DNA from 3 places in the Pseudoalteromonas nigrifaciens genome. Region 1 is predicted to be linked to each of the others. Evidence: predicted binding sites of a transcription regulator. Region 1 holds the regulator's gene; each other region holds the start of a gene.
The links. The regulator LexA, encoded in region 1, represses DNA repair genes until DNA is damaged. The targets are predictions, from matches to a motif close to TACTGTATNNNNATACAGTA.
Positions count from the first base shown of each region.

Region 2: PNIG_RS19770 (LexA family protein) is a predicted target of LexA. The motif match lies at 2,667-2,686, and genes of this name have one in related genera.
Region 3: PNIG_RS04395 (YebG family protein) is a predicted target of LexA. The motif match lies at 5,463-5,482, and genes of this name have one in related genera.

Region 1 is NZ_CP011036.1:3,345,545-3,353,704, forward strand. Features, by position in the region: gene PNIG_RS15765 (transmembrane cytochrome oxidase associated protein) at 1-92, opposite strand, end outside; gene PNIG_RS15770 (SURF1 family protein) at 82-822, opposite strand; gene PNIG_RS15775 (DUF2909 family protein) at 840-1,070, shown strand; gene PNIG_RS15780 (cytochrome c oxidase subunit 3) at 1,048-1,923, opposite strand; gene PNIG_RS15785 (cytochrome c oxidase assembly protein) at 1,954-2,484, opposite strand; gene ctaD (cytochrome c oxidase subunit I) at 2,484-4,076, opposite strand; gene coxB (cytochrome c oxidase subunit II) at 4,076-5,218, opposite strand; gene lexA (transcriptional repressor LexA) at 5,685-6,302, opposite strand; gene PNIG_RS15805 (SRPBCC family protein) at 6,582-7,034, shown strand; gene PNIG_RS15810 (PaaI family thioesterase) at 7,133-7,576, shown strand; gene PNIG_RS15815 (hypothetical protein) at 7,579-7,959, opposite strand.
Region 2 is NZ_CP011038.1:41,878-50,037, reverse strand. Features, by position in the region: one part of gene PNIG_RS19790 (IS3 family transposase) at 1-187, shown strand, start outside; gene PNIG_RS19785 (hypothetical protein) at 208-687, opposite strand; gene PNIG_RS19780 (endonuclease) at 1,087-1,821, opposite strand; gene PNIG_RS19775 (hypothetical protein) at 1,959-2,468, opposite strand; gene PNIG_RS19770 (LexA family protein) at 2,699-3,115, shown strand; gene PNIG_RS19765 (Y-family DNA polymerase) at 3,100-4,359, shown strand; gene PNIG_RS19760 (replication initiation protein) at 4,573-4,947, opposite strand; gene PNIG_RS19755 (AraC family transcriptional regulator) at 5,480-6,316, opposite strand; gene PNIG_RS19750 (beta-galactosidase) at 6,429-8,160, shown strand, end outside.
Region 3 is NZ_CP011036.1:925,618-933,777, reverse strand. Features, by position in the region: gene PNIG_RS04425 (TonB-dependent receptor) at 1-1,981, shown strand, start outside; gene PNIG_RS04420 (peroxiredoxin) at 2,041-2,646, opposite strand; gene fadR (fatty acid metabolism transcriptional regulator FadR) at 2,925-3,638, opposite strand; gene dsbB (disulfide bond formation protein DsbB) at 4,082-4,600, shown strand; gene PNIG_RS04405 (DUF6170 family protein) at 4,600-4,902, shown strand; gene PNIG_RS04400 (ComEA family DNA-binding protein) at 4,918-5,217, opposite strand; gene PNIG_RS04395 (YebG family protein) at 5,533-5,850, shown strand; gene putP (sodium/proline symporter PutP) at 5,911-7,422, opposite strand; gene PNIG_RS04385 (EAL and HDOD domain-containing protein) at 7,744-8,160, shown strand, end outside.

The sequences.
Region 1 (8,160 bases):
GTAGGTAACCAATCTAATTTAAGCGCGCTGTACGCTAAAATTAGCGGAATAGCGCAGCAAATGACAAACAGTAAAAGGGGGTTATTTTTCATTATGTGTCCTTTTTTTACTTGCAAAAATAGCCACTAAAACGCACGCCAGCGCAATTAAAAACCATTGCACCGCATAAGCGTGGTGTTTTTGTGGGCTCATAACAACCGCGGTATAGTGAGGTATACCTATTGCATCGCCGCTACCTTGGCGATACGCCATAAAATTAACTAATAATTGCTGGCTTTGTTCGCTCAACTTATTTAATTCAATTGTTTGCACTCGCTTTGGTAAATCAATGTTATTGGTTTTACTCTCGAGGCTAAAAGCAGTGAGGTTATTTTCTTTTATTTGAGCAGTAAGCGTAAAAGCGTGTTTAGGTAGGGTTACTTTAGGTAATGTATCGCGCGATAGGGGAGCTTTTATCCAGCCTAAATTAACCAAAATGGCATGTGTTTCGTTATTTGGCTTTAACAGTGCCAGTAAGTCATAACCCACCTGCCCGTTATAAACTTGGTTGTCTAAAAGCCAATATTCATCGTTAATAAAATGCCCTGTTAACTCAACTAACAATCCTGTTTTATTCCAGTTACTAGGTAGTTTAAGCATTTGCTGCCAGCTCATTACACCGCGCGTTTGCAGCGTTGCAATAGAAGCTAACTGCTGTTGTTTGTGTGTCGCACGTTCTAACTGCCAAAAACCTAAACGCACACACACCAAAACTACAATCACCACCATACAAATGGTGATTATTGAGCTAAACTTTTGTTCACGCCATCTAATTAACTGCATAAAGGGTCAACCTAGTGATGATTAAAATTTTTATTGTATTGTTGTTATTATTTATACTTTTTAACTTGTTTCGCGCTTTATTTATTATGGTCTCTGGAAAAACCCAAGGACGACCTATGTCTCACTTTTTAGGTCGTCGCGTATTATTTTCTGTGGTGGTATTAATAGTTGTTATTGCCGCACTAAAACTTGGCTTTATTAGCGGCAATAACGCCCCTTTAATAACTACAGCACATACACAAATATAAATAAGCATAACCAAACTACATCAACAAAATGCCAGTACCAAGCCGCCGCTTGAAAAGCAAAGTGCTTATCTTTAGTAAAGTGTCCTTTTAAAATTCGTAAAAATACTACCAATAAAATAATAGTTCCTAAGGTCACATGCATGCCATGAAAACCCGTAAGTAAAAAGAACGTGCTGCCATAAATACCGGCATCTAATGTTAAGTTTAAATCGTTATACGCATGAATATATTCTTCTACTTGTAGGCCTAAAAAAACTGCACCCAATAAAATAGTCAGTCCTAAAAACACTTTTAACTGGCCGCGTTTATCACTTTCTATTGCCACATGGGCAAAATGCAAAGTAACTGATGAGGTCAATAAAATTAAGGTGTTAATCAGCGGTAGACCTTGCCATCCCATAGCTTGGGTAGTGTCGCCCCCTGGCGTGGTAATTAATGGCCACACAGCTTCAAATGTAGGCCAAAGCACTTCGTTAGTCATGGCATTGTTATCGGCACCACCAAGCCAAGGCACAGAAAGCATACGGGCGTAAAAAAGTGCGCCAAAAAATGCCATAAAAAACATTACTTCAGAAAAAATAAACCAACTCATTCCTTGTCGAAAAGAGCGGTCCATTTGCGCTGAATATAAGCCTTTCCCGGCCTCATCAATCACGTTTTTAAACCAGCTAAACAACATATACAGCAGTACTGCTATACCTGCGTACAAAATATAAATGCCACTGTCACCTTCTTTACCGGCACTCATTACGGTTAGAGCTGCACCTACTGCAATAAAAAATAATGCTACTGCGCCAACAATCGGCCATGGGCTTTGATCTGGTACATAATAATGCTCATATTCTTGCTTCATTTTATTTGCTCCTGGTTGTCACTAGTTAGGCTAGTTGTTATTGGCTGCTAGCCGCTCACTAATATCAAATACCGTATAAGATAAAGTTAACTCTTCAATGTCACTTGGTAGTGCGGTATCAACATAAAAAAGCAACGTAAACTCTAGTTCTTCACCTGCTTTTAATGGCTGTTGATCAAAACAAAAACACGCTATTTTATGTAAGTATTTTGCTGCTCTACCGGGTGATACCGAAGGCACTGCCTGCATTACTTTATCTTGGTCACTATTATTTTTGGCGCTAAACATTACCTCACGCATAGCACCGGGCTTTACCGCAACACTGTACTCTTTAGACTTCACAGCAAAGGGTGCACCGCTTTGTGCATGCGTGGTAAAGCTCACACTTATTTCGCGATTTTGTATTACTTGCGTGCTTTGCTTTGCTTGCTCTAATGATGGCTTACCGTTAATGCCGGTAATATCACAAAACACGTCATACAAAGGCACTAACGCAAATGCAAATGCGAACATGGCTAAGCAAATAACAACTAAGCGCTTAAGTAGCGGTGCGTGTATCATTATTTAATTTCCGGTGGTGTTGAAAATGTATGGTACGGAGCAGGTGAATCTACCTCCCACTCCAGTCCTTCTGCGCCTTCCCACACTTTTGCAGGAACCTTGTCGCCGCCGCGTGCGCATTTAATCACTACAGCTACAAACAACAACTGCGATAATCCAAAGGCAAAGCCGCCAATACTAATAATGGCGTTAAAGTCAGCAAACTGTAGCGCATAGTCGGGTATACGGCGTGGCATGCCTGCAAGCCCTACAAAGTGCATAGGAAAAAACAATACATTTACGCTTACCAGCGATAACCAAAAATGCCATTTAGCCAGCGCTATGTTATACATATTGCCAGTCCATTTAGGCAGCCAATAATACGCGCCTGCCATAATAGAAAACACCGCTCCCGTTACCAGTACATAATGAAAATGTGCCACTACAAAGTAGGTATCATGGTACTGAAAATCAGCCGGTGTAATGGCCAGCATCAATCCCGAAAAACCACCTAAGGTAAACAACACAATAAAAGCAATACTAAACAGCATGGGGACTTCAAACGTAATTGAACCGCGCCACATAGTGGCTACCCAATTAAATATTTTTACTCCAGTGGGCACCGATATCAGCATAGTCGCGTACATAAAAAATAGCTCGCCAGCCACCGGCATACCGGTAGTAAACATATGATGCGCCCACACTGTAAAACTCAACAACGCAATTGACGCCGTGGCATATACCATGGAGGAATAACCAAAAAGTTTTTTACGCGAAAAGGTAGGAACTATAGTAGAAATAATGCCAAAAGCCGGCAAAATCATTATGTATACTTCGGGGTGGCCAAAAAACCAAAATATGTGCTGAAACATCACCGGATCACCGCCACCAGCTGCATCAAAAAAGCTGGTTGCAAAGTATTTATCGGTGAGCACCATGGTCACTGCACCTGCGAGTACCGGCATAACCGCAATTAATAAAAATGCCGTTATCAGCCAAGTCCATACAAACATAGGGACCTTCATCCAAGTCATGCCTGGGGCACGCAAGTTAACTATGGTTACAATTACATTAATTGCCCCCATAATGGAGCTAATACCCATAATATGCACAGCAAATACAAACATGGCGGTATTGTCATTACTGTAGGTTGTGGACAGCGGCGCATAAAAAGTCCAACCAAACGCAGGACCGCCACCGGGCATTAATAGCGATGATAATAAAATTAAAAACGCGAATGGTAAAATCCAAAAACTCCAGTTATTCATTCGGGGTAAGGCCATATCAGGCGCGCCAATCATTAATGGCACCATCCAGTTAGCTAAGCCAGTAAAGGCCGGCATAACGGCACCAAATACCATAATCAACCCATGAACCGTGGTCATTTGATTAAAAAAGTGAGGATCGACTAATTGCAATCCTGGCTGAAATAACTCAGCGCGGATCACCATAGCCATAGCACCACCAATAAAAAACATAGTTAGCGAAAAAATTAAGTACAAGCTACCTATATCTTTATGATTTGTGGTATATAACCAGCGCTTAAAGCCTTTAGCAGGATGATGAGCGTGGTGAGCTTCATTAATGTCAGGTTGTTCTACTATGCTACTCATTAGTTCGCCTCCCCATCGGCATCAAGTGCTGCCTGTATTTCACTTGGTTGAATTACATCACCGGTATCATTACCCCATGCATTACGCTTATAAGTAATTACCGCTGCTAATTGCTTTATAGAGAGCTGTTTAGCAAAGGCTTGCATGGCTGTGCCGGGGCTTCCGTGAATAACAATATCAATGTGGTCTTTTATATCGCCAAGCACTATCGGGCTGCCTTTAAGTGCAGGAAAAACGCCTGGCAAACCTAACCCTGTGGGCTGATGACATGCAGCACAATTGGCCATATACACTTGCTCACCCAAAGTCATTAATTCTTCTTTAGGGAGTGTTTGGTCAAGTAATGCAGCATCTGCTGCTGCTGCTTTTTGCTTTGCTTGTTTAGCATCTGCTAGCCAAACTTTAAAATCGGCCTCTGACTTAGCCTCTACTACCACTGGCATAAAGCCATGATCTTTACCGCATAGCTCAGCACACTGACCGCGATAAATACCGACTTCGTTTATGTTGGTCCACGTTTCGTTAATAAACCCCGGGTTTGCATCTTTTTTAATAGCAAAATCGGGCACCCACCAAGAATGAATAACATCGTCGGAGGTCATTAAAAAGCGTACTTTTTTATTGATCGGTAATACCAGAGGCTTATCTACCTCAAGTAAATAGTTGGGGTTTTTATCGGCTAGGTTAGCAATTTCATTTTGCGGTGTGGCAAGTATTGAGTAAAACTCAACATCTTCCCCCATATATTCGTAATGCCATTTCCATTGTGAACCAGTTACTTTAATAGTGATATCCGCTTTACTGGCATCTTCCATCGCTATTAATGTTTTAGTTGCGGGGACTGCCATTGCTATTAAAATAACAAATGGAATTGCTGTCCAGAGTATTTCTACTTTGGTACTTTCGTGAAATTGAGCAGCAACTGCTCCTTTAGATTTACGATGATGAATAAGTGCCCAAAACATAACGGCAAATACAATCACGCCTATTACACAGCATATTAAAAATATGGTCATGTGTAGTTGATAAACATTATTACTTATATCGGTTACGCCTTTGCGCATATTATATTGGCTATTTGCCAATGCTAACTGCGGAAAAACAAACAATATAAGCCACAAGGTAGAGCTCAATTTACCCATGTGACAGCTCCTTTAATACTGTTGCGAGTGCAAAACAAAAAGACATAAGCTTTAAATGCCAATTTGTTATTTTTGTATTGCTGCCGGATATATAAATATATTTTCTCAAAACTAAAGCTGTGAGTTATTGTTAGTCCAGCCCATTAACAATTAGTTAATAATTGAACAACTAGCAAGTTTTAGTTTGAAAAATAATCAAATAATATTAGGGGATTAGCGTAAATATGGGATTTATTTAATTTTGTTCTAAGCAGGAAGTGAGCAACAGCAAGGGTTACAAATAAAAAGACAGCGATAACGAGTATTAAATACTTAAATGATAAAAAACATAAACTTAATATAATTTTTTCATTGCAGCGGAATTTTCACAAAAAAAAGGCAAAAAAAAGCGCACTAAAAAGTGCGCATTAATTATCTGAGCTATTAAATTATGCCGATATTTTACATAGCTATAACAGCTTAATTGTCACATCCAGTCAGCATTACGAATAACCCCAACAGCTAAGCCTTCAATATTAAAAGATTCGTTTTCAAGATCCACTTCTATCGACGAAAATTCTTTATTTTCAGCATGCAATAATACTTTTTTGCCTGCTTTTTCTAAGCGTTTTACCGTTACATCGTCATCAACGCGGGCAACAATAACTTGGCCATTTTCGGCAACTTGAGTGCGATGAACAGCCAGTAAATCACCATCCATAATACCAATATCTCGCATGCTCATACCATTTACACGCAATAAAAAATCGGCAGCGGGTTTAAACATTAACGGGTCAATTTTACAATGGCTCTCAACATGTTGTTGCGCCAAAATAGGTTCGCCGGCAGCTACACGGCCTATTAACGGTAAACCAAGTTGTTCTGGTTCATCTTCTTCAATAAGTTGAATACCACGGCTAGCGCCTGGTTTCATTTTAATAGCGCCTTTTTTAGCCAGCGCTTTTAAATGCTCTTCTGCTGCATTAGCACTTTTAAAGCCTAATGTTTGTGCAATTTCTGCGCGTGTAGGAGGCATACCAGTGTCTTTAATAAACACTTTAATAAGTTCGAGTATTTGCGCTTGGCGGTTAGTTAATGGTCGCATACAACTGGTTTTCCATACAGTACATTTAACTGTGAGTATATACAGTTATCTGAAAATCGCAAATTTAAATTACTCCTCGCCTTTGCTGCCAAAGGTGGCATTGGTCTAAGCTTAAAATTACCAAGTAAATTACAGATAAAATTACGCAGATCACGATAGTGTTAGTTTTACGTTACATTAATTACATAACTACTAAGTTGTTGCTGTTATTAAAAATTAGTTAACTATCGTTTTTGTAATGGGCCTTAACTTCATCAATGTGAATTAACGGAGAGTGTTATGAATATCACTGTAGCGGTAATAATTAACGGTCCTAAACGTAAAGTATGGGCGGCAATAACTGACATCGAAAACAGTGCCAATATGCTGTCTGGCATTATTGATGTAAAAATAATCGAGAAGCCACCACAAGGGCTAGTGGGCCTAAAATGGTTAGAAACACGAAAAATTTTTGGCAAAGCAGCCTCAGAAACCATGTGGATCACCGAAGCTGTTACTAATGAATACTATTGCACTCGCGCAGAAAATGGCGGGGCAGTTTATACCACTAAGCTGTCACTTACCGCCGCCGAACCTAGCACCTGTTTAACCATGACTTTTTCTGATAGCTCTGAGTCTATTTGGGTAAAAATGATCTCTGCAGTGATAGGGTTTTTTCTTAAAAGTTCGATGCGTAAAATGCTAAAAAAAGATCTCGATGAAATTAAGCACTATGTAGAAAGCAAAAAGTAGCACTGTATTACCATGCAGTAGCTGCACTAATTTGGCTATCATATCGCCATGAAAAATCGTATTATCGGTTATCGTTTTCAACCTTTAAAGGAGTAACAATGAGTATTTGGCATCAACCTATTACTTTAGCGTTTTGTAAGCAGTTAGACCAAGGCATAAATGGCCAAGGTACACTGATGAAAACCATGGGGATTGAAATAACTGAAATTGGTGATGATTACTTAGTTGCCACTATGCCAGCAATTCCTGCGCACCATAACCCTATAGGCATGGTGCATGGCGGAGCAAACGTGGTTTTAGCCGAAAGTGTTGCCAGCTACGCGGCTAATTTTGTGGTCGACTTCACTAAATTTTATTGTGTAGGGCAAGAGATCAGTGCCAGCCATTTAAAAGCCTCGCGTAATGGCACCTTAACCGCCACCGCAAAAGCGTTTCATATTGGCAAACGTAGCTCAGTATGGGAAATAAAAATAACGAATAGTCGCGGCGAGCTTTGCTGCGTATCAAAAATGACCGCAGCTGTTGTAGAGCGCAAAGGCTAACGCTATTTTTCTAGCGGGTAAATAGTAATTTCCATGCCTGCACCAATTGCCGATATACGTAATAATGTATCGGCGTGCAGCGCTTGGTTAAAACACTTTGGCGAAGTGCCCGATTCAAAACCAATATCAAAGGTACGGCGCGAACAACTCAACCATTGCTTAAGTGCAGCCCGCGAGCATGACTCTACTAACTCACATAAGTGGTTAATTGCTTTATCCGGTGAAGATATTTCGCCTGTTACTTCTATACGCGCTAACTGACGGTATTCGTCTTTATCATAATGTAAAATAGTGGCGATTTTTTTTAGGTCAGCTACAAGCACGCTAATATCTTGCTTTGACTCAAGCTCTAGGTCTACATTTAAAAATTGAATTTCCGACATTGTCTGCTGTTTATCCTCTAATTAGTTCGCTGTAAACTTTAACGCAGTTTTACGCTTATACCAAATCAACTCTGCAATATTCACCTTTTTTATCTGAATAGTCGGCTATTTTTACGCATTTATTGACGCTTTACTTACTCTTATTTCACGAATAAAAAATATTTAAGCACCAAAAGCTCACTATTATAAAAGTGCTGAGCT
Region 2 (8,160 bases), on a different replicon from region 1:
AAAATTTGTGACGCCAAACCAGCGTCATTCAGGTTTAGATAAAGAAATATTAGCTAAGCGTCAGCAGGTAAACGACGCAGCTAAATTGAATAACCCAAGTCGTTGGTCAGGAAAGTCACGAGACTGGTCAATGATAAATGAAGTAAATTTAAACCCTGAGAAAAAAGAAGAAATGCGGGCGGCATAAAATTTAACTTGAGGCGACAACTAACTTGAAAAACTCCGATAGTTGTAGTCTTCTACAGCCTCTTTAGCTAGACAAACATTCCAGAATGATAGCTCTCTATTAGATTTATAAAGGTTTCGCCGTGCTTGATATAGGTTGCCCCAAACAATATTAAGATGCTCAATACGTTTGATTGATACATCTTTATCCTCAACCATCAATCCTGGTGTAGGACATATATGATCATAATGAAATCGCAACTCATGTAAGTTTTCTTCTATTTCATCTATAGCAGCGATGTATCTTTTGGCGACTAAATATGAATCCTCCTTTCGCTTGTTATTTAACCATTGAAAGTAGGTATAGAAACCAAAAATAAAACCAAGAGATGTAACAACTAAAGTACCAACATCAGTCCATTTGACCCCGTCAAACATAGCCGCTCTATCTGTAACACCAATGAAAAAGCCACAAGCTACCAGATACAATCCAACAACCATAAGTATAAGTACATTTTTCAACTAGTTGACACCTTTAATTCTGAATAACTCAAATATAAAACTAACATTTTATAGTCCGCTTATCGCGCATATTTCTGCCGACTTAACGCTCATTTTTCTGCTTTATATAGTTTTAACAAATAACCTAAGGTATTACTATCACTAAGTTTTCTAAAATTTTTGAGTAAAGTTAAATAGATCAATATGCGCGAGCAGCTCATTTTCATGAATATATGAGTAAAGAGCAGTTTGACCAATCAATTAACTATTATATTTAGCTAATCTCAATGACCGGTTATCGCTCAAAGCTGCTCATTCTGAATTAAAAACTAACTAATAAAAGCTGAGAGTTTCACGTTAAAAATCACTTGATTGATTATTAATTCTAAGCTTTCATAAATCATGATTAAGATGATATGTTTAAAGACCTCTACTCTCACAGCGACTTTTTACTACATCATTTTGATTCTTTTGTAGCTTTGAAATTTTTTCTGCTCTAGTACATTCCCAAGCATCTACAGGATACATTTTATCCCACGCATTCATTAGCTGGCTTTGTGCTTTACTCATGCTGTATCGTTTATAGGTGTTCTCCATATACAGATAAGTACGCGCAATTTGACCTCTAGCCATTTCAGGTGGCTCAGCTTTGCTGTCGTCAATCTTCATCGCACAACGTCCAAAATCGCTTTGAGCCGCTGGAAGCATAGTAAAGTTATGATTACTTCTCAGCGCATTCACGGCACCAATGGCCGGATAGAGGTTGAACATATCAGCTTGCATAAAACGGTATTCTGTATTTACTTTTTCTGCACATCTTCGACCCTTAAATGACTTCCTCACACTATTTACACACTGCTTATGTCCATCTCGCCATTCGCTAAAAGTACGACCAAAGTTTTCTGCCGGAACGACATGTTCCCATTCAATTTTTTTAGCTCGTTTGACGTACTTTGTTGTAGAAAAGCCCTCCGGTGCGGTTACTTTTTTACTAGCGTCAAATGTCGCACCACAATAAAGTGTAACGCGGTGGTTGTTATAAACTTGTTTTTCTAACAGTCGTTTAGCTTTGCTAAATGAGTCGATTTCTTGATTTGCTGAAGAGGCAGCAGAGAAAATAAGTGTTGCTAACAGTGAAATTGTGGATGCTTTCATTATGATTCTAGGTACCTATTTCAGTTTAAATATGTCACATATAATAAATGAGTTAATAAGCTAGTTCTCATTTGTGGTTACTGATAATTTTAATTTTTAGAACTAAGATATTGTGCTTTTAAAATTAATTGGGAAAGCTACTTCCCAGTCCATGTATTATCATTTTGATACTGTCCAGAGCAAGCGCTGTTATTTGCAAATTGGCCCGTAGACTTATCTCGACAGCGCCAGACTAAGTTGTAGTTACCATCATAAAACTGGTCCCATGCATAACCAGAAGAATAGTTATTTGACCCGCCAGCTCCTGCTGCCGCAACAGCTAAAACAACGACACCTACCGCAACGACAGCTGCAACAACGCCTTGAGCGATTTCTTTTCTGTCTTGCGCGGCTAATATCTCACATTTGTACTGAGTGAGTGCTCTATATTTAACTTCTCTATTAAGCGCGTAGATATAGTTCGCTTCATCAGTATTTTCGGCGGTATAATTTTTAGCGAGGATATCTTTATCATTAAGGTAATTTCGACACACTTGAGCATCTGTTAATTCAGAGTCACCGGAAATGATGGCGTGTCTAGAGGCTGAACAGCCAGTAATAAAGCTAAGTATCAGAAAAGATACAATAGTGTTTTTAACTAAAGTCATCAGTAAATTATTCCGTAATTAAAATAAGCTTTGAGTAAGCTCATAATTCCTTTGTGAAATTTTAACAAACCGATGGTAATTTTACTAATTGTTATTAAAGGGGTTTTTAATCTTTAAGTCTAAAACATGCTTATACCAGATCTAATTAAACTATCGTCTTCACAAAAAGAACCTTGGCATAATTTGAACCTTAAATTACACTGTATATATAAACAGTGCTTGAGGTGTGTATGTTCGTTATTCCAATTTTTATAGAAGCAGGCATTACCGGCTTTGAATCTCCTGTCGCAGAATATGTAGAGCTCGGTATTTCAATCGATGAACTAATCATTAAACACCCGAATGCTACTTTTATTGGTATAGCTTCTGGGCAATCCATGCAAGAAGTAGGAATATTCGATGGTGACTTATTAGTCATTGATAGAGCTGAGGATGTAAGTACCGGCGATATTATTGTTGCAAGTTACAACGGTTCGTTTGTTTGTAAAATCATAGATAAATCGAAACGCTTACTTATCTCTGCCTCTAAAGATTATAAGTCTGTTTATATCTCTAATGATGATGACTTTAAGCTCGAAGGCGTCGTTACTGCGAGCATCCGCCTACACAGAAATAAAGCTGAGGTAAATCGATGTTTGCCCTCGTAGATGCAGTGGCATTTTATGCCAGTGCGGAGAAGGTATTTGACCCATCCATTCGCTTTAAACCCGTTGTTGTTCTGACAAATAACGATGGATGTATTTGTGCCATATGTCCTATTGCTAGAAAGCTCAATATCCCGAAATTTGAACCTTACTTCAAAATTAAACCCTATTTAGAGCAGCATAATGTCATCGTACGCTCTTCAAATTATGAACTTTACGCTGATTTGAGTGAGAGAATGATGACGGTTATTAATCGTTTTTGCGATGACCATTATGTTTATAGTATTGATGAGTCATTTTTACGCTTTACTGGTTTTTCTAAAATCATTAATGACTGGGCTGATTACGGACACACAATACGACGAGCTGTATGGCGTGAGACAGGATTGCCTGTTGGTGTAGGCTTTGGCATTACGCCTACGCTAGCTAAAGCAGCCAATCATGCGGCAAAAAAACTCTCTGGTTATAACGGGGTTGCTGTTATTAATGATGATATCTCACGCCAGGAAGTCCTTATGCGTATGGATGTTACCGATGTCTGGGGTATTGGCTCTCGACTCGGTAGAAAACTTAAGGTCATGGGGATTAAAAGTGCATGGGATTTAGCAAACCAGAACCCTAAAGCAATGCGACGCATGTTTAGCGTTGTTGTTGAGAGGACCGTAAGTGAGCTTAACGGCATCGCCTGTTTAAGTTGGAATGAAGTAAAACAGAATAAAAAAGAAATCTACTCAACGAGAAGTTTTGGGGAAAGAGTAAGTGACTTAAATACATTAAAATCAGCCCTCGTAACACATGCAGCGATTGTTGGCCGCAAACTAAGGAAACAGCAATCATTAGCAAAACGACTCGTTATATTCGCTGCAAGCTCGCCACACGAAGACGTGTATTATAAAAAATCGTTGCTCTATGATTTCCCTATACCTACATCAGATACCAGTGTTATAGCCAATGCTGTTTCAGGTGTTATTGATGATATTTTTAAGGCTAACACGCGCTTTTATCGCTGCGGTATTGGCGCAATAGAATTAGAAAGTGAGTTATTTCAACAAGCGGATATGTTTTCTGTAAGTAAAGATAACCCAGAAGTAATGGCGTGTTTAGATGCTATAAATAAACGTTATGGGGTCGGCACTTTATCTTTAGGAAGTGAAAAGCTCACAAAATCATGGAACATGAAACGGGCTTTTTTATCGCCCCATTACACAACTCGCTGGTCAGATATTCCAATCATAGATTGTGATTGAACTGGGTTAGAACCATCAAATATTGAATGTGATAACAAGTGGTCAATAAAATTTGGCCACAGTTTTAGAGTCTTTATATCTAACCTCAGATTCATTGCCTGACATAGATTTCCTAAAAGTTAACTGATTTATCGACTAATTAGAAGTTACAATGTAACTAATTTGGTGCCTAGCAAACTAGAGAAGTCCACTAACGCTTCAATTTGTTAAGTGTTAAAGGCACGATACTAAAAACTCTGGGTTGAAGTACAGTTTTACCCGCCCCTTTCCAGATTCATATACCACGTTATCCAAAAACTTTATAGGTTCTTTTTTACCTTCGAACTGAACCATAGCCTTGGAGAAGGCAGAGGCAGCCCTTTTCATGTATCTGTATGGATTCTCCGAATTAATAAAAACTTCTTGCCACTCACTTGCAAAAATTGTTACTGGGTTGGAGATGCCAGACAAATAACTTAGAGGCTCTAATTTCGACAATGCTAATGTTCTCAAGCGCATGGCGCTGAGTGGCATATTATAGGAAGCATTAGTTAATTTGTTCGGCACATAATAGGAAGCTTCAATTAATTTGTTAGGCATATTAATCATGGTAATACTTTTCTCCTGAAGTGAAATTTTTTATATCTTTTCACTTTTCGAAACTAAAGTAACGACCATTCACCCATACTTACGTTTTTTACATTTAACACCTTATTGAACACCATTTTGGTGGTTTAACGTACCAAAATGGCATATATTACATACCTTAATAACTCCATTAATATGCCGTTTTACAATGTTATGGGACAGATTAAGAGTCAAATCAAAACAAAAATAAGTTTAACTCTTCAATATCCGTTTATCGCTCAAAGCTGTCATTCTTCTTCTAAATTCCAACTCTAAGCTGATGAGAATCGGTGACCAAAGTCATGAGAATATCAGCTAGGTGCTGTAAGTAAGTAGAAATATAGTCATGCACCATGATAACGATGATTATTTTACAGATCTAATGCCGTGGGAGGGCTTAGCTAGACTTCGATTATAGCTAAGCTGTCTGTACACACTTCATCACTTTGAAGTAGGGGGAAGTCTGAGATTAAAATTCGCTTGTCGTAGTTGCTTACCTAATTAGCTTTCAAGCTTACTCCAAGAAAGTATCAATTTTCCTGAATTCACTAGGCGCTATACCCACTGATTTTTTAAACCGTTTAGAGAAATTAAATATATTTGGATACCCCACGTAAACGGCAATATGTGCAATAGGCCAGCGGGTATTTAATAATAAGTTTTTAGCCCGCTCTATTCGTAAATAAATAAGCTGTTGTATGGGGCTTTTACCAAATTGAGCTAGACATAAACGATGTAAATGCGGCGGTGAGTAATGTGCATACTCGCACATTTTCTTTATTGTCCAACCAAACTGTAAACGCTTATCTACCTCTTCAAATAAACCAATTAAACGATTATGCGCCGCCCCCTGAGAGTTGTTTTGTAATGTAGTATTTAAATAATGACTTAAAACAGGCGTTACGCTTTTGCGTAAGTTAGCGTTGGGTTCGCTGTATAAAAGCTCCATAGCAAGATGCAACGACTCAAGCTTTTGATCGGTTAATACCAATGCTTGCGCAAGGTTTAAATGCTTCCAACGTTTGGTGTTTGCAAGGTTTAACCAAATCACATCCCAATGTTCCCCATCTATTTTAACTTCAAAGCTTTGCTTAGCTGGTAACACAATAAGTGTATTGGCATTAAGCGTGTACTGCTCATTTTGTGTGGTTAATTTACCTTGCCCCGCAAGCGTATAAAAAAGCGTATGTTCTAAGGGGGCTGTACGTGCCACGCAATAACGCCCCAATAGGTTTGAACAACCTGCTAGCGCTATTTCTAGGTTTGGCATTTGTGCGAGCGTTTGTGAATCTATAAAGCGCTCTGTGCAGTGCGGGCCAATATCGAGTATATCTTTAATGTTGTAGCGCATAATACAATGATAGCTTTGGATAAATAAATGAGAGCTTTAAGCATAACCCCTGTGATTATTTTTAGCTATATTTAGCGCATTATAATTGCCCGCTTATGCAACAGGAATAAACATGACCTCTTTACAGCACATAATTAATCGTCGCGATTGGGAAAATCCAATTACAGTACAAGTTAATCAAGTAAAAGCACATAGCCCACTTAACGGCTTTAAAACAATTGAAGACGCCCGTGAAAATACACAGTCGCAGAAGAAAAGTTTAAACGGGCAGTGGGATTTTAAATTATTTGATAAGCCCGAAGCGGTCGATGAGTCGTTATTGTATGAGAAGATAAGTAAAGAGCTAAGCGGCGACTGGCAAAGTATTACTGTGCCTTCTAACTGGCAACTACACGGCTTTGATAAACCCATTTACTGTAATATTAAATACCCATTTGCAGTAAACCCGCCATTTGTACCAAGCGATAACCCTACTGGTTGTTACCGCACTGAATTTACAATCACACCTGAGCAGTTAACGCAGCGTAACCATATAATTTTTGAAGGCGTTAACTCGGCTTTTCATCTTTGGTGTAACGGGCAGTGGGTGGGGTATTCACAAGATAGCCGCTTACCGAGCGAATTTGATTTAAGTGAGCTTTTAGTTGTCGGTACTAACCGTATTGCCGTTATGGTTATTCGTTGGAGTGATGGCAGTTATTTAGAAGATCAGGATATGTGGTGGCTAAGCGGTATTTTTCGCGATGTTAACTTACTTACAAAACCGCAAAGCCAAATACGCGATGTGTTTATAACCCCCGATTTAGACGCTTGCTATCGCGATGCAACGCTACATATAAAAACTGCGATAAATGCGCCAAATAACTACCAAGTAGCAGTACAGATTTTTGATGGTAAAACATCACTGTGCGAGCCGAAAATTCAAAGCACTAACAATAAACGTGTTGATGAAAAAGGGGGGTGGAGCGATGTCGTATTTCAAACAATAGCAATACGAAGCCCTAAAAAGTGGACCGCCGAAACGCCGTACTTATATCGTTGCGTAGTAAGCCTGCTTGATGAACAAGGCAATACAGTCGACGTTGAAGCCTATAACATTGGTTTTAGAAAAGTAGAAATGCTTAACGGGCAGCTGTGTGTAAATGGCAAACCGTTACTTATACGGGGTGTTAACCGACACGAACATCACCCAGAAAACGGCCATGCTGTTAGCACTGCCGATATGATTGAAGATATTAAGCTGATGAAGCAAAATAACTTTAATGCCGTACGTACAGCTCATTACCCTAACCATCCACTTTTTTACGAGCTATGTGACGAGCTAGGTTTATACGTGGTTGATGAAGCGAATATAGAAACCCATGGCATGTTTCCTATGGGGCGTTTAGCAAGCGATCCGCTATGGGCAGGTGCATTTATGTCGCGTTATACGCAAATGGTTGAGCGCGATAAAAACCACGCCTCAATTATTATTTGGTCACTTGGAAACGAATGCGGGCACGGCGCAAATCATGATGCTATGTATGGCTGGTCAAAAAGCTTTGACCCTTCTCGCCCAGTGCAATACGAGGGCGGCGGTGCAAACACGACAGCTACCGATATTATTTGCCCAATGTACTCCCGTGTAGATACCGATATTAAAGACGATGCGGTACCTAAGTATTCAATTAAAAAATGGCTGAGCTTACCGGGTGAAACTCGTCCACTTATTTTATGTGAGTACGCCCATGCTATGGGTAATAGCTTAGGTAGCTTTGACGATTACTGGCAGGCATTTAGAGAATACCCACGGCTGCAAGGCGGCTTTATTTGGGATTGGGTAGATCAAGGTTTATCTAAAATTG
Region 3 (8,160 bases), 1.1 Mb from region 1:
TTGGGGTACAAGTAACGAAAAAAGCAGTGCTTCCGTTATTATTGACTACTTTAAAAACACCTCTTTATCGTCAAGTGAAATGGGCAGTTTAGGCACTGCAGATCAAAGAGCTTTAGGTGGTGAGGACTTTCGTTCATCACGTGGCTTCCCTGGTTACTTTTACGTTGATGGTGTAAAAACCATTGACCCTGCTTGTCCAGCCGATAGCGCAACTGCCAGTGGCAGCTGTTTGTTCGATTACGGCCCATACGGCTATATTGCACCAGCATCTGAACGTATTGGGGCTATTTCGCAGTTTGAATATAATTTTGATAATGGTATTACCGCATTTTTAGAAATGGCAGTACAACACAATAGCTCTGTGGCTATGGGTGCGCCAACCCCGCTAGATGAAGATGCAGGGCTTACTGTGCCAGCAAATCATCCTAATAACCCATTTGGTAAAGATATAGATATTGGCCGTTACAGAACGGTTGATGCCGGTGCTCGCCAATGGGATATTGAATCAGATACGATGCGTTTTGTAGCGGGTTTACGGGGCGAGTTTAACGACTGGAGCTGGGAGACAGCGGTACAAAAAGGTCGTAGTAAATCAATGCAAACTGGCGATCGCTCACAAGGCTGGGTGCGTACCGACTTTTTACAACAAGAAATAGATGCCGGTAATTACAACCCATTTGGCGGCACTTATAACGATCCTGCAGTAATCGACAGAATCACTACTAGCTTAGTACGTCAAGGTGAGTCACATATGACCTCATTTGACGCAAACATTAGCGGTGAAGCATTTAGCTTTGGCGACGATGTGGTGATGATGGCAGCCGGTATTGAGTACCGCGAAGAAGACGTTACAGATATCCCTGATGATCAGTTCCGTCGCGGTTTAATTTTTGGTACTGAAGCTGTATCAGCCGCAGCATCGCGCGATCAATATGCTGCTTATGTTGAATTTTCAATTCCACTAGCTGATACATTAGAATTGCAACTTGCTGGACGTCACGATGACTATAGCGATTTTGGCACAACTACCAATCCAAAAGTTGCACTTCGCTGGGCACCTAGTGATGAAATCACGGTTCGTGGCTCATGGGCACAAGGCTTTAGAGCCCCCTCTTTAGCACAAGTTGGCCTAGGTCCATCAGAAAAAAGTCAGTTCTTTATTGATACTCAACGCTGTCAACAAACGGGCTTAGACTGTCAGTTACTTGATTACAACATTCAATTCTCTGGTAATGCAGACTTACAACCTGAAGAGTCTGAATCTTGGAACGTCGGCTTCATTTGGGCCCCTAGCGCAGAGTTTGGTTTAAGTGTTGATGTGTGGAGCATCACCCAAGACAATAAAATTGACCAAGAAGAGTTTGGTCCAATTTATGCTGCCGAGTGTGGTAACCAAAACAGTACTGTATGTGTTCGCTTACCGCCTACTAATGGTGAAAGCTTAGGTTCAATTCAAAAAATCTATAGCACATTTGAAAACGTCTCTTCACAAGAAGTATCTGGCATCGACTTTTCAGCAAATTACAATCATTCATTGGATGATTTAGGTTTATTGAAATTCAATTTAGAGTGGGCTTACCAAAACAAATTTGAAAAAGATGGCCGTGATTACTCTGGTGAGTATGGTTACCCTGAGCATCGTTGGATTTTCTCAACTAACTGGGAAGTGGGCGACTTTAATACTAATGTTAACTTAAGTTATGTTGGTGAGTTTGAAGACACACCTGATATCGACTTTGACGGTAACTTAGATTTTGATAGCAATACATCACGTATGATTGATTCACAAGTGTTGGTTGACTTACAAACGTCGTACCGTATCACTGAGTCAGCTAAATTATCACTAGGTATTAATAACTTGTTTGACGAAGAGCCTCCTTTTGCAATTGGTGATGGCGATTCTGACCTTTACGGTTATGCGTCTGGGGTTCATAACCCACGCGGTCGTTATATTTATACTAAAGTAAGCTTCTCGTTCTAAATTAGAAGCAACAAAAAAACCGCCAATTGGCGGTTTTTTTATTTAAAACGAGAGCTAAATTATAGATCGCCTTCGTTTTCAGATAGGAACTTAGCAACGCCTTCAGGGCTTGCATCCATACCTTTTTTACCTTCAGTCCAACCAGCAGGACATACTTCACCGTGCTCAGTGTGGAACGCTAGCGCGTCAACCATACGTAGCATTTCATCAATGTTACGACCTAGTGGTAAGTCGTTCACTACTTGGTGACGTACATTGCCTTCTTCATCAATTAGGAAAGAACCACGAAACGCAACACCCGCTTCAGGATGCTCAACGTCGTATGCTTTACAAATTTCATGTTTAATATCTGCAACTAGTGCATATTTAACTTTACCGATACCGCCATCTGCAACAGCAGTGTTACGCCATGCGTTGTGTGAGAATTGTGAATCGATAGAAACACCAATTACTTCAACGCCACGTTTTTGGAATTCTTCATAACGCTTATCAAATGCAATAAGTTCAGAAGGACATACAAACGTGAAATCTAGTGGGTAAAAGAAAATAACTGCTTTTTTACCTTTAATTTTTTCATGAAGGTTATAGCTATCTACAATTTCACCGTTACCAAGAACTGCTGCAGCGGTAAAGTCTGGTGCCTGGCGGCCTACTAATACACCCATTTTATTCTCCAAATATTTTGAGTTTGTTGTCAATTGCTTATGCAATGCTGATAGTTATATGGGCTCTAAAACTTAAAAACCAATAGCGCACATATAATTATTATTATTCTAGAGAGAACTGGTGCGAAATGACAATCGTATTTAACGATTCCTCCCATCGATAATACTGAACACTAAAAAGTGGTGGGGTTTATTTTATTAGCTCAGTTTCTTGGTTATAAAGTATTAATAAAATGAAGACACAAAAAAACCTGCAAATGCAGGCTTTTAAAATAGGTTTAATCCATTATGTCGCTGGGCATATCGCCACGAATTTGTTGCCAAATTTCACCGGTTTGATGACCATATTTACGCATCATCATGATCGCACCGTCGTGTTCTCTGTTTTCAGCCAATTTAGTTAAGTCTTTATAAAACTGGCGAGCCAACTCACGCGTCCCCGGATCTGAAAAATAATGACAACCTATTTTTGAATAAAATCCTTTAAAGCCATTGAGTATAAGCACGTAAATACGATTATTACCTGCAACAGCTAACTCGTGATGCACTTTATAATCGTAATCAGCAAATGCTTGCGCACTGTCTTCTAACTCATCGCTTTGTGAGAGAATTTCAATCACACGTTCTGGATTTAACTTTATAGCTGCACGCGTATAAATTGCGCTTATATTAGTGCGTGCAGAGAGTAACTGGTCGGTTAACTCTGGCATTTTATCTTCATCAAGACGTGCTAACGTTTCAAGAATATTTAGTCCTGACGTTTCCCAAAAGTTATTCACTTTTGTTGGCTTACCATGTTTAATAGTTAACCAGCCATCTCGAGCCAATCGCTGTAATACTTCACGTAACGTCGTTCGGGTAACACCTATTAACTCTGAGAGTTCACGCTCAGCAGGTAGAATAGATCCAGGAGGAAAATCGCCATTCCAGATAGACTCTACTATGTATTCTTCAGCAAATCCTGCTGGGCTTTTCGCTTTAAAAATTCTCATCCAATTCCCACTCGAATTAATTCACACTACTACATACGATTAACCGACTGATTGTACCAGACGACGCTCAAGTAACAAGTAAAGTACGCCATATTACTGCCAGTATGCGATTAAAATATTTGTGTCTATAAAATGCTTTATATTTTTTACTAACACTTGTCGCAAGCACTTATATATTCACCCTAGATACATTTTAAGTAGTTATTTACTTTAAGTTCGCGCCTTGCCTTATTAACTTATTACGTAAAGTCACCTCACACACATACTTTACTCGTTTAAAGGGCTACCTCTTTATTCACATTATTGGATTTTTATTGGCTTTTAGAATTATAACCTTAACTTTAATCATCATAAATGCATGTGGGTAGGCTTTAAGTCGTTTTGCTTGCCCCTAACTTTATCCTACGTCATAATCTAGCGTCTTATTTAAATACGGATTTATTATGAACTGGCTTGCACAATTACCCACCCAACGTACTCCTTGGCTTTTGTTTAGTGGTATTGTTTTTCTGCTTGAAATAACGGCACTGTTTTTTCAATATAAAATGGGATTGGCGCCATGTATCATGTGCATATATCAGCGTACTGCGGTATTAGGTTTACTTATTGCAGGTATTATTGGTACAAGTAATCCAGAGCATAGAGGGGTTCGCTTGCTCGCCTATAGTGTATGGGCTGTTTCTAGTGTTTGGGGATTTATAATTGCCCGCGAGCATATCGAAATGCAAACAACCACTGATCCTTTTGCATTTAGCTGTGAGTTTGAACCTAACTTTCCTGCCTTTATGCCATTACATGAGTGGATCCCAAGCTTTTTTGCAGCCACTGGTGATTGCGGAAACATTGACTGGCAATTTGCGGGGCTAAGTATGCCGGCATGGATGGAAGTAATATTTGCGCTGTTTGCAGCCACTTTATTTTTACTGGTAACGAGTCGCTTAATGACTAAAAGGTCGCTGTAATGCTTGTGTTTTTTTCAAGCCAAATTAATGCTCTAAAACATTTAAAAATACGTGACAGACAAGCTGTTATAGCGATTTCTTTAAGTATGCTTTCACCTGTTAATAAAGTACTACTTCGTATTATAAAATTATTATTACTCAGTCCGCTGTTTTTAATATTTGCCGTATTTGAAGGCTGGTTACTCATCCCTTTTTTACTACTCGGTGGGTTGTGTTACCCACTACTAACGACTCCAATTGAGATTAACTTTGCTAAAAAGCATTTATGTGAAGCATTAACCCAATATACTAAGGGCGCTTAACGCGCCCTTTTTAACTTAAAACGAAATCTTACCTTCAAGCTTTGCAGCTAATTTTTTACCTATACCTTTTACCATTTTCAAATCCTCTAACGATGTAAAGTTACCCTTTGCTTCGCGATAATCTATAATAGCTTGTGCTTTTTTCTTACCAATACCAGGGAGCTTAGATAGCTGGCTAACATCAGCAGTATTAATATTTAAAGCCGCCTGTTTTACTTGCTGAGTTATTGCTGAGGTATCAACATTTGCGTAGGTAAGAGTTACTGGCAACATACAAAAAGCTGCAGCTAAAATACTATATTTTAGTTTTTTCATCTTTCTTCCTTTTTTGTTCATACATGAACATTTACTTTGTTGTTTATATGTTTAAGTCATAACGCAAAAGGCTTTTTACACCTGCACTTTATTAAATACTTAAACCTAACATTCACTCCCTGTGAGATCCTTAACTGCAACGGTACACAAAAGTGATTAAGTTAAATAAAGTAAAGTTAATCTTTGTTGTCAACTATTATCACTTAATATTAATTAGGGGACTTGCAAATTTAGGCACAAACTTGTACTGTACATAAAAACAGTAATCTAATGGTTTATATATACTATATGCCACGCAAGTAAGCAGGAGAAATCATGGCTGTTGTTGTTAAATATGTTGTAGAACGAAACGGAGTCGAGCGCATGACGTTTACTACCAAAAAAGAAGCTGATGCCTATGATAAAATGCTCGATATTGCAGAGTCGCTTGAAATTTTGCTAGAAAAAGTTGATGTACCATTAAGTGAGCAACAAGTAGAGTCACTCGCTTTAGAAATGGCAAAAAGTAAAGATGACTTCATGACAATATTAAAAGGTGGTAAAGAGCCTATAGCCCCTAAAGCTGCTGTAAAAGGCAAAAAAGCAGATAATGTTGCACCCATAGAAGAAAGTAGCGACAAAAAAGCGAGTTAATAAATTTTGCATAAAAAAAGGGAGTAACCTAAGTTACTCCCTTTTTTTGTTTATAACTTTTTATAGTTCTTGTTCTACTTCATCAAATAAGGTTGTAATTTCTTTAGCTGGCTCATTGGTCATTAAGCTAACTAATACAATCGCAATACTTGATAAAATAAAGCCTGGGACTATTTCATAAATAACGCTACTTAAACTCGCACCATTAATGGTAATTGGTGCGTATATCCATATAAGTACTGTTGAAGCCCCCACTAACATGCCTGCTAAGGCGCCAGCAAAGTTCATTCTTCTCCAGTAAAGGCTAAACAATACGAGTGGTCCAAATGCAGCGCCAAAGCCTGCCCACGCATTACTCACTAAGTCTAAAATAGAACTATCTCTATCGTAAGCTAAGTAAATAGCAAACATAGCAACTAATGCCACACTAATACGCCCAACAAAAACCAGCTCTTTTTGAGAGGCTTCGCGATGCAGGTATATTTTATAAAAGTCTTCAGTTAACGAGCTTGAACACACTAGCAATTGTGAAGAGATAGTACTCATTACAGCCGCTAAAATAGCTGCTAATAAAAAGCCAGCAATCAATGGATGAAAAACCAATTCAGATAGCACTAAAAATATTGTTTCTTTATCATTTATCGGCATTTCATTTTCTAGTATGAAGGCTGCCCCAAATAAACCAGTTAGTACTGCGCCTATTGCAGATAATGTCATCCAAGACATACCAATGCGTCGCATTGCTGGAATATCTTTAACTGAACGTACCGACATAAAGCGTACTATAATATGAGGCTGACCAAAGTAACCAAAGCCCCAAGCTAACGCAGAAATAATTGCGATGGTAGAGCCACCAGCAAACCAATCTAGCATATTTAGAGAGTGAACTTCACTGGCCTTTGGCGAGATAAGTAACAGGTCATAGCTTGCATTAGCGAGCGTTTCCATTACTGGGTGATCAAGCATAGTAAACGTTACTATTGGTACGACTAATAGCGCAATAAGCATAATGCAACCTTGTACAAAGTCGGTCAAACTTACCGCTAAAAAACCACCAAAAAGCGTATAAAGTACTACAACGCCAGTAGTAACATAAAGGCCAACTTCATAGCTCATTCCAAATGAATTTTCAAATAACTTACCACCAGCAACCACGCCAGATGAGGTATAAAGTGTGAAGAAAACAATAATAACAATAGCTGAAATAACACGTAATATATTCTTATTGTCCGCAAAGCGATTTGCAAAATAATCCGGGATCGTAATTGAATCATTTGCTTTTTCAGTGTAAACACGAAGCCTAGGTGCAACTAAGAAGTAATTTGCCCAAGCACCAAGTACTAAACCAATCGCAATCCAAACCTTACTCAAACCAAAAAGATACATAGCGCCGGGAAGGCCCATAAGTAACCAACCGCTCATATCAGATGCACCTGCAGATAGCGCAGCAACACTTGGTGATAAATTACGGCCCCCTAACATGTTACCTGAAACATCGCTGGTTGATTGCTTAAATGCATACAATCCTATACCTAGCATTACAACAAAGTATAATGCTAGTGAAATAATCATTCCTGTTTCCAAATTCGCCTCCACTAATAAATTGCAACAGGCTTTTGATCCAAATAATGACTCTTAAAATATTATAGTTAAGACAGTATTGGGATAAAAACCATTCTCTGTCACTATAGCATGGGTAATAGTTAAAATTCCAACATGTCAACTTTAGTGAATTAAAAACAAACAAATCGTATATATTTAAGTCAAAATTTCTGTAACTTATTAAAAATATGTTATTAATCTAAGATAAGCTTATTTACATCATGCTATTTTTAATGTTTTGCCATATATTGTTACAATCAATAGTTATTTTTTATCTATACGGAATTTTTTATGTACTTTTACGCTGCACGCCAACCGATCTTAGATCGCGATAAAAAGCTTATTGGCTATGAATTACTATTTCGTGATGGTGTAAATAACGTGTTTCCCGATATAGATGGAGATGAGGCAACAACACGCCTAATAGAAGGCAGCCAGTTTAATTTTGGCCTTGAGGATTTAACTGACAATAAACCAGCATATATCAATTTTACTCTAGAAACTTTACTAAAAGGCTACCCTACTTTACTGAGTAAAGACGCTGTGGTGGTAGAGATACTCGAAACGGTGCAACCTGGTAAGCGTTTACTTGCTATTGTTAAAGACTTAAAAGAAAAAGGTTATACATTAGCCTTAGACGACTACATTCATCAACCTGTGTGGCGCCACTTTTATCCATTTATTGATATTATAAAAATTGACTTTTTA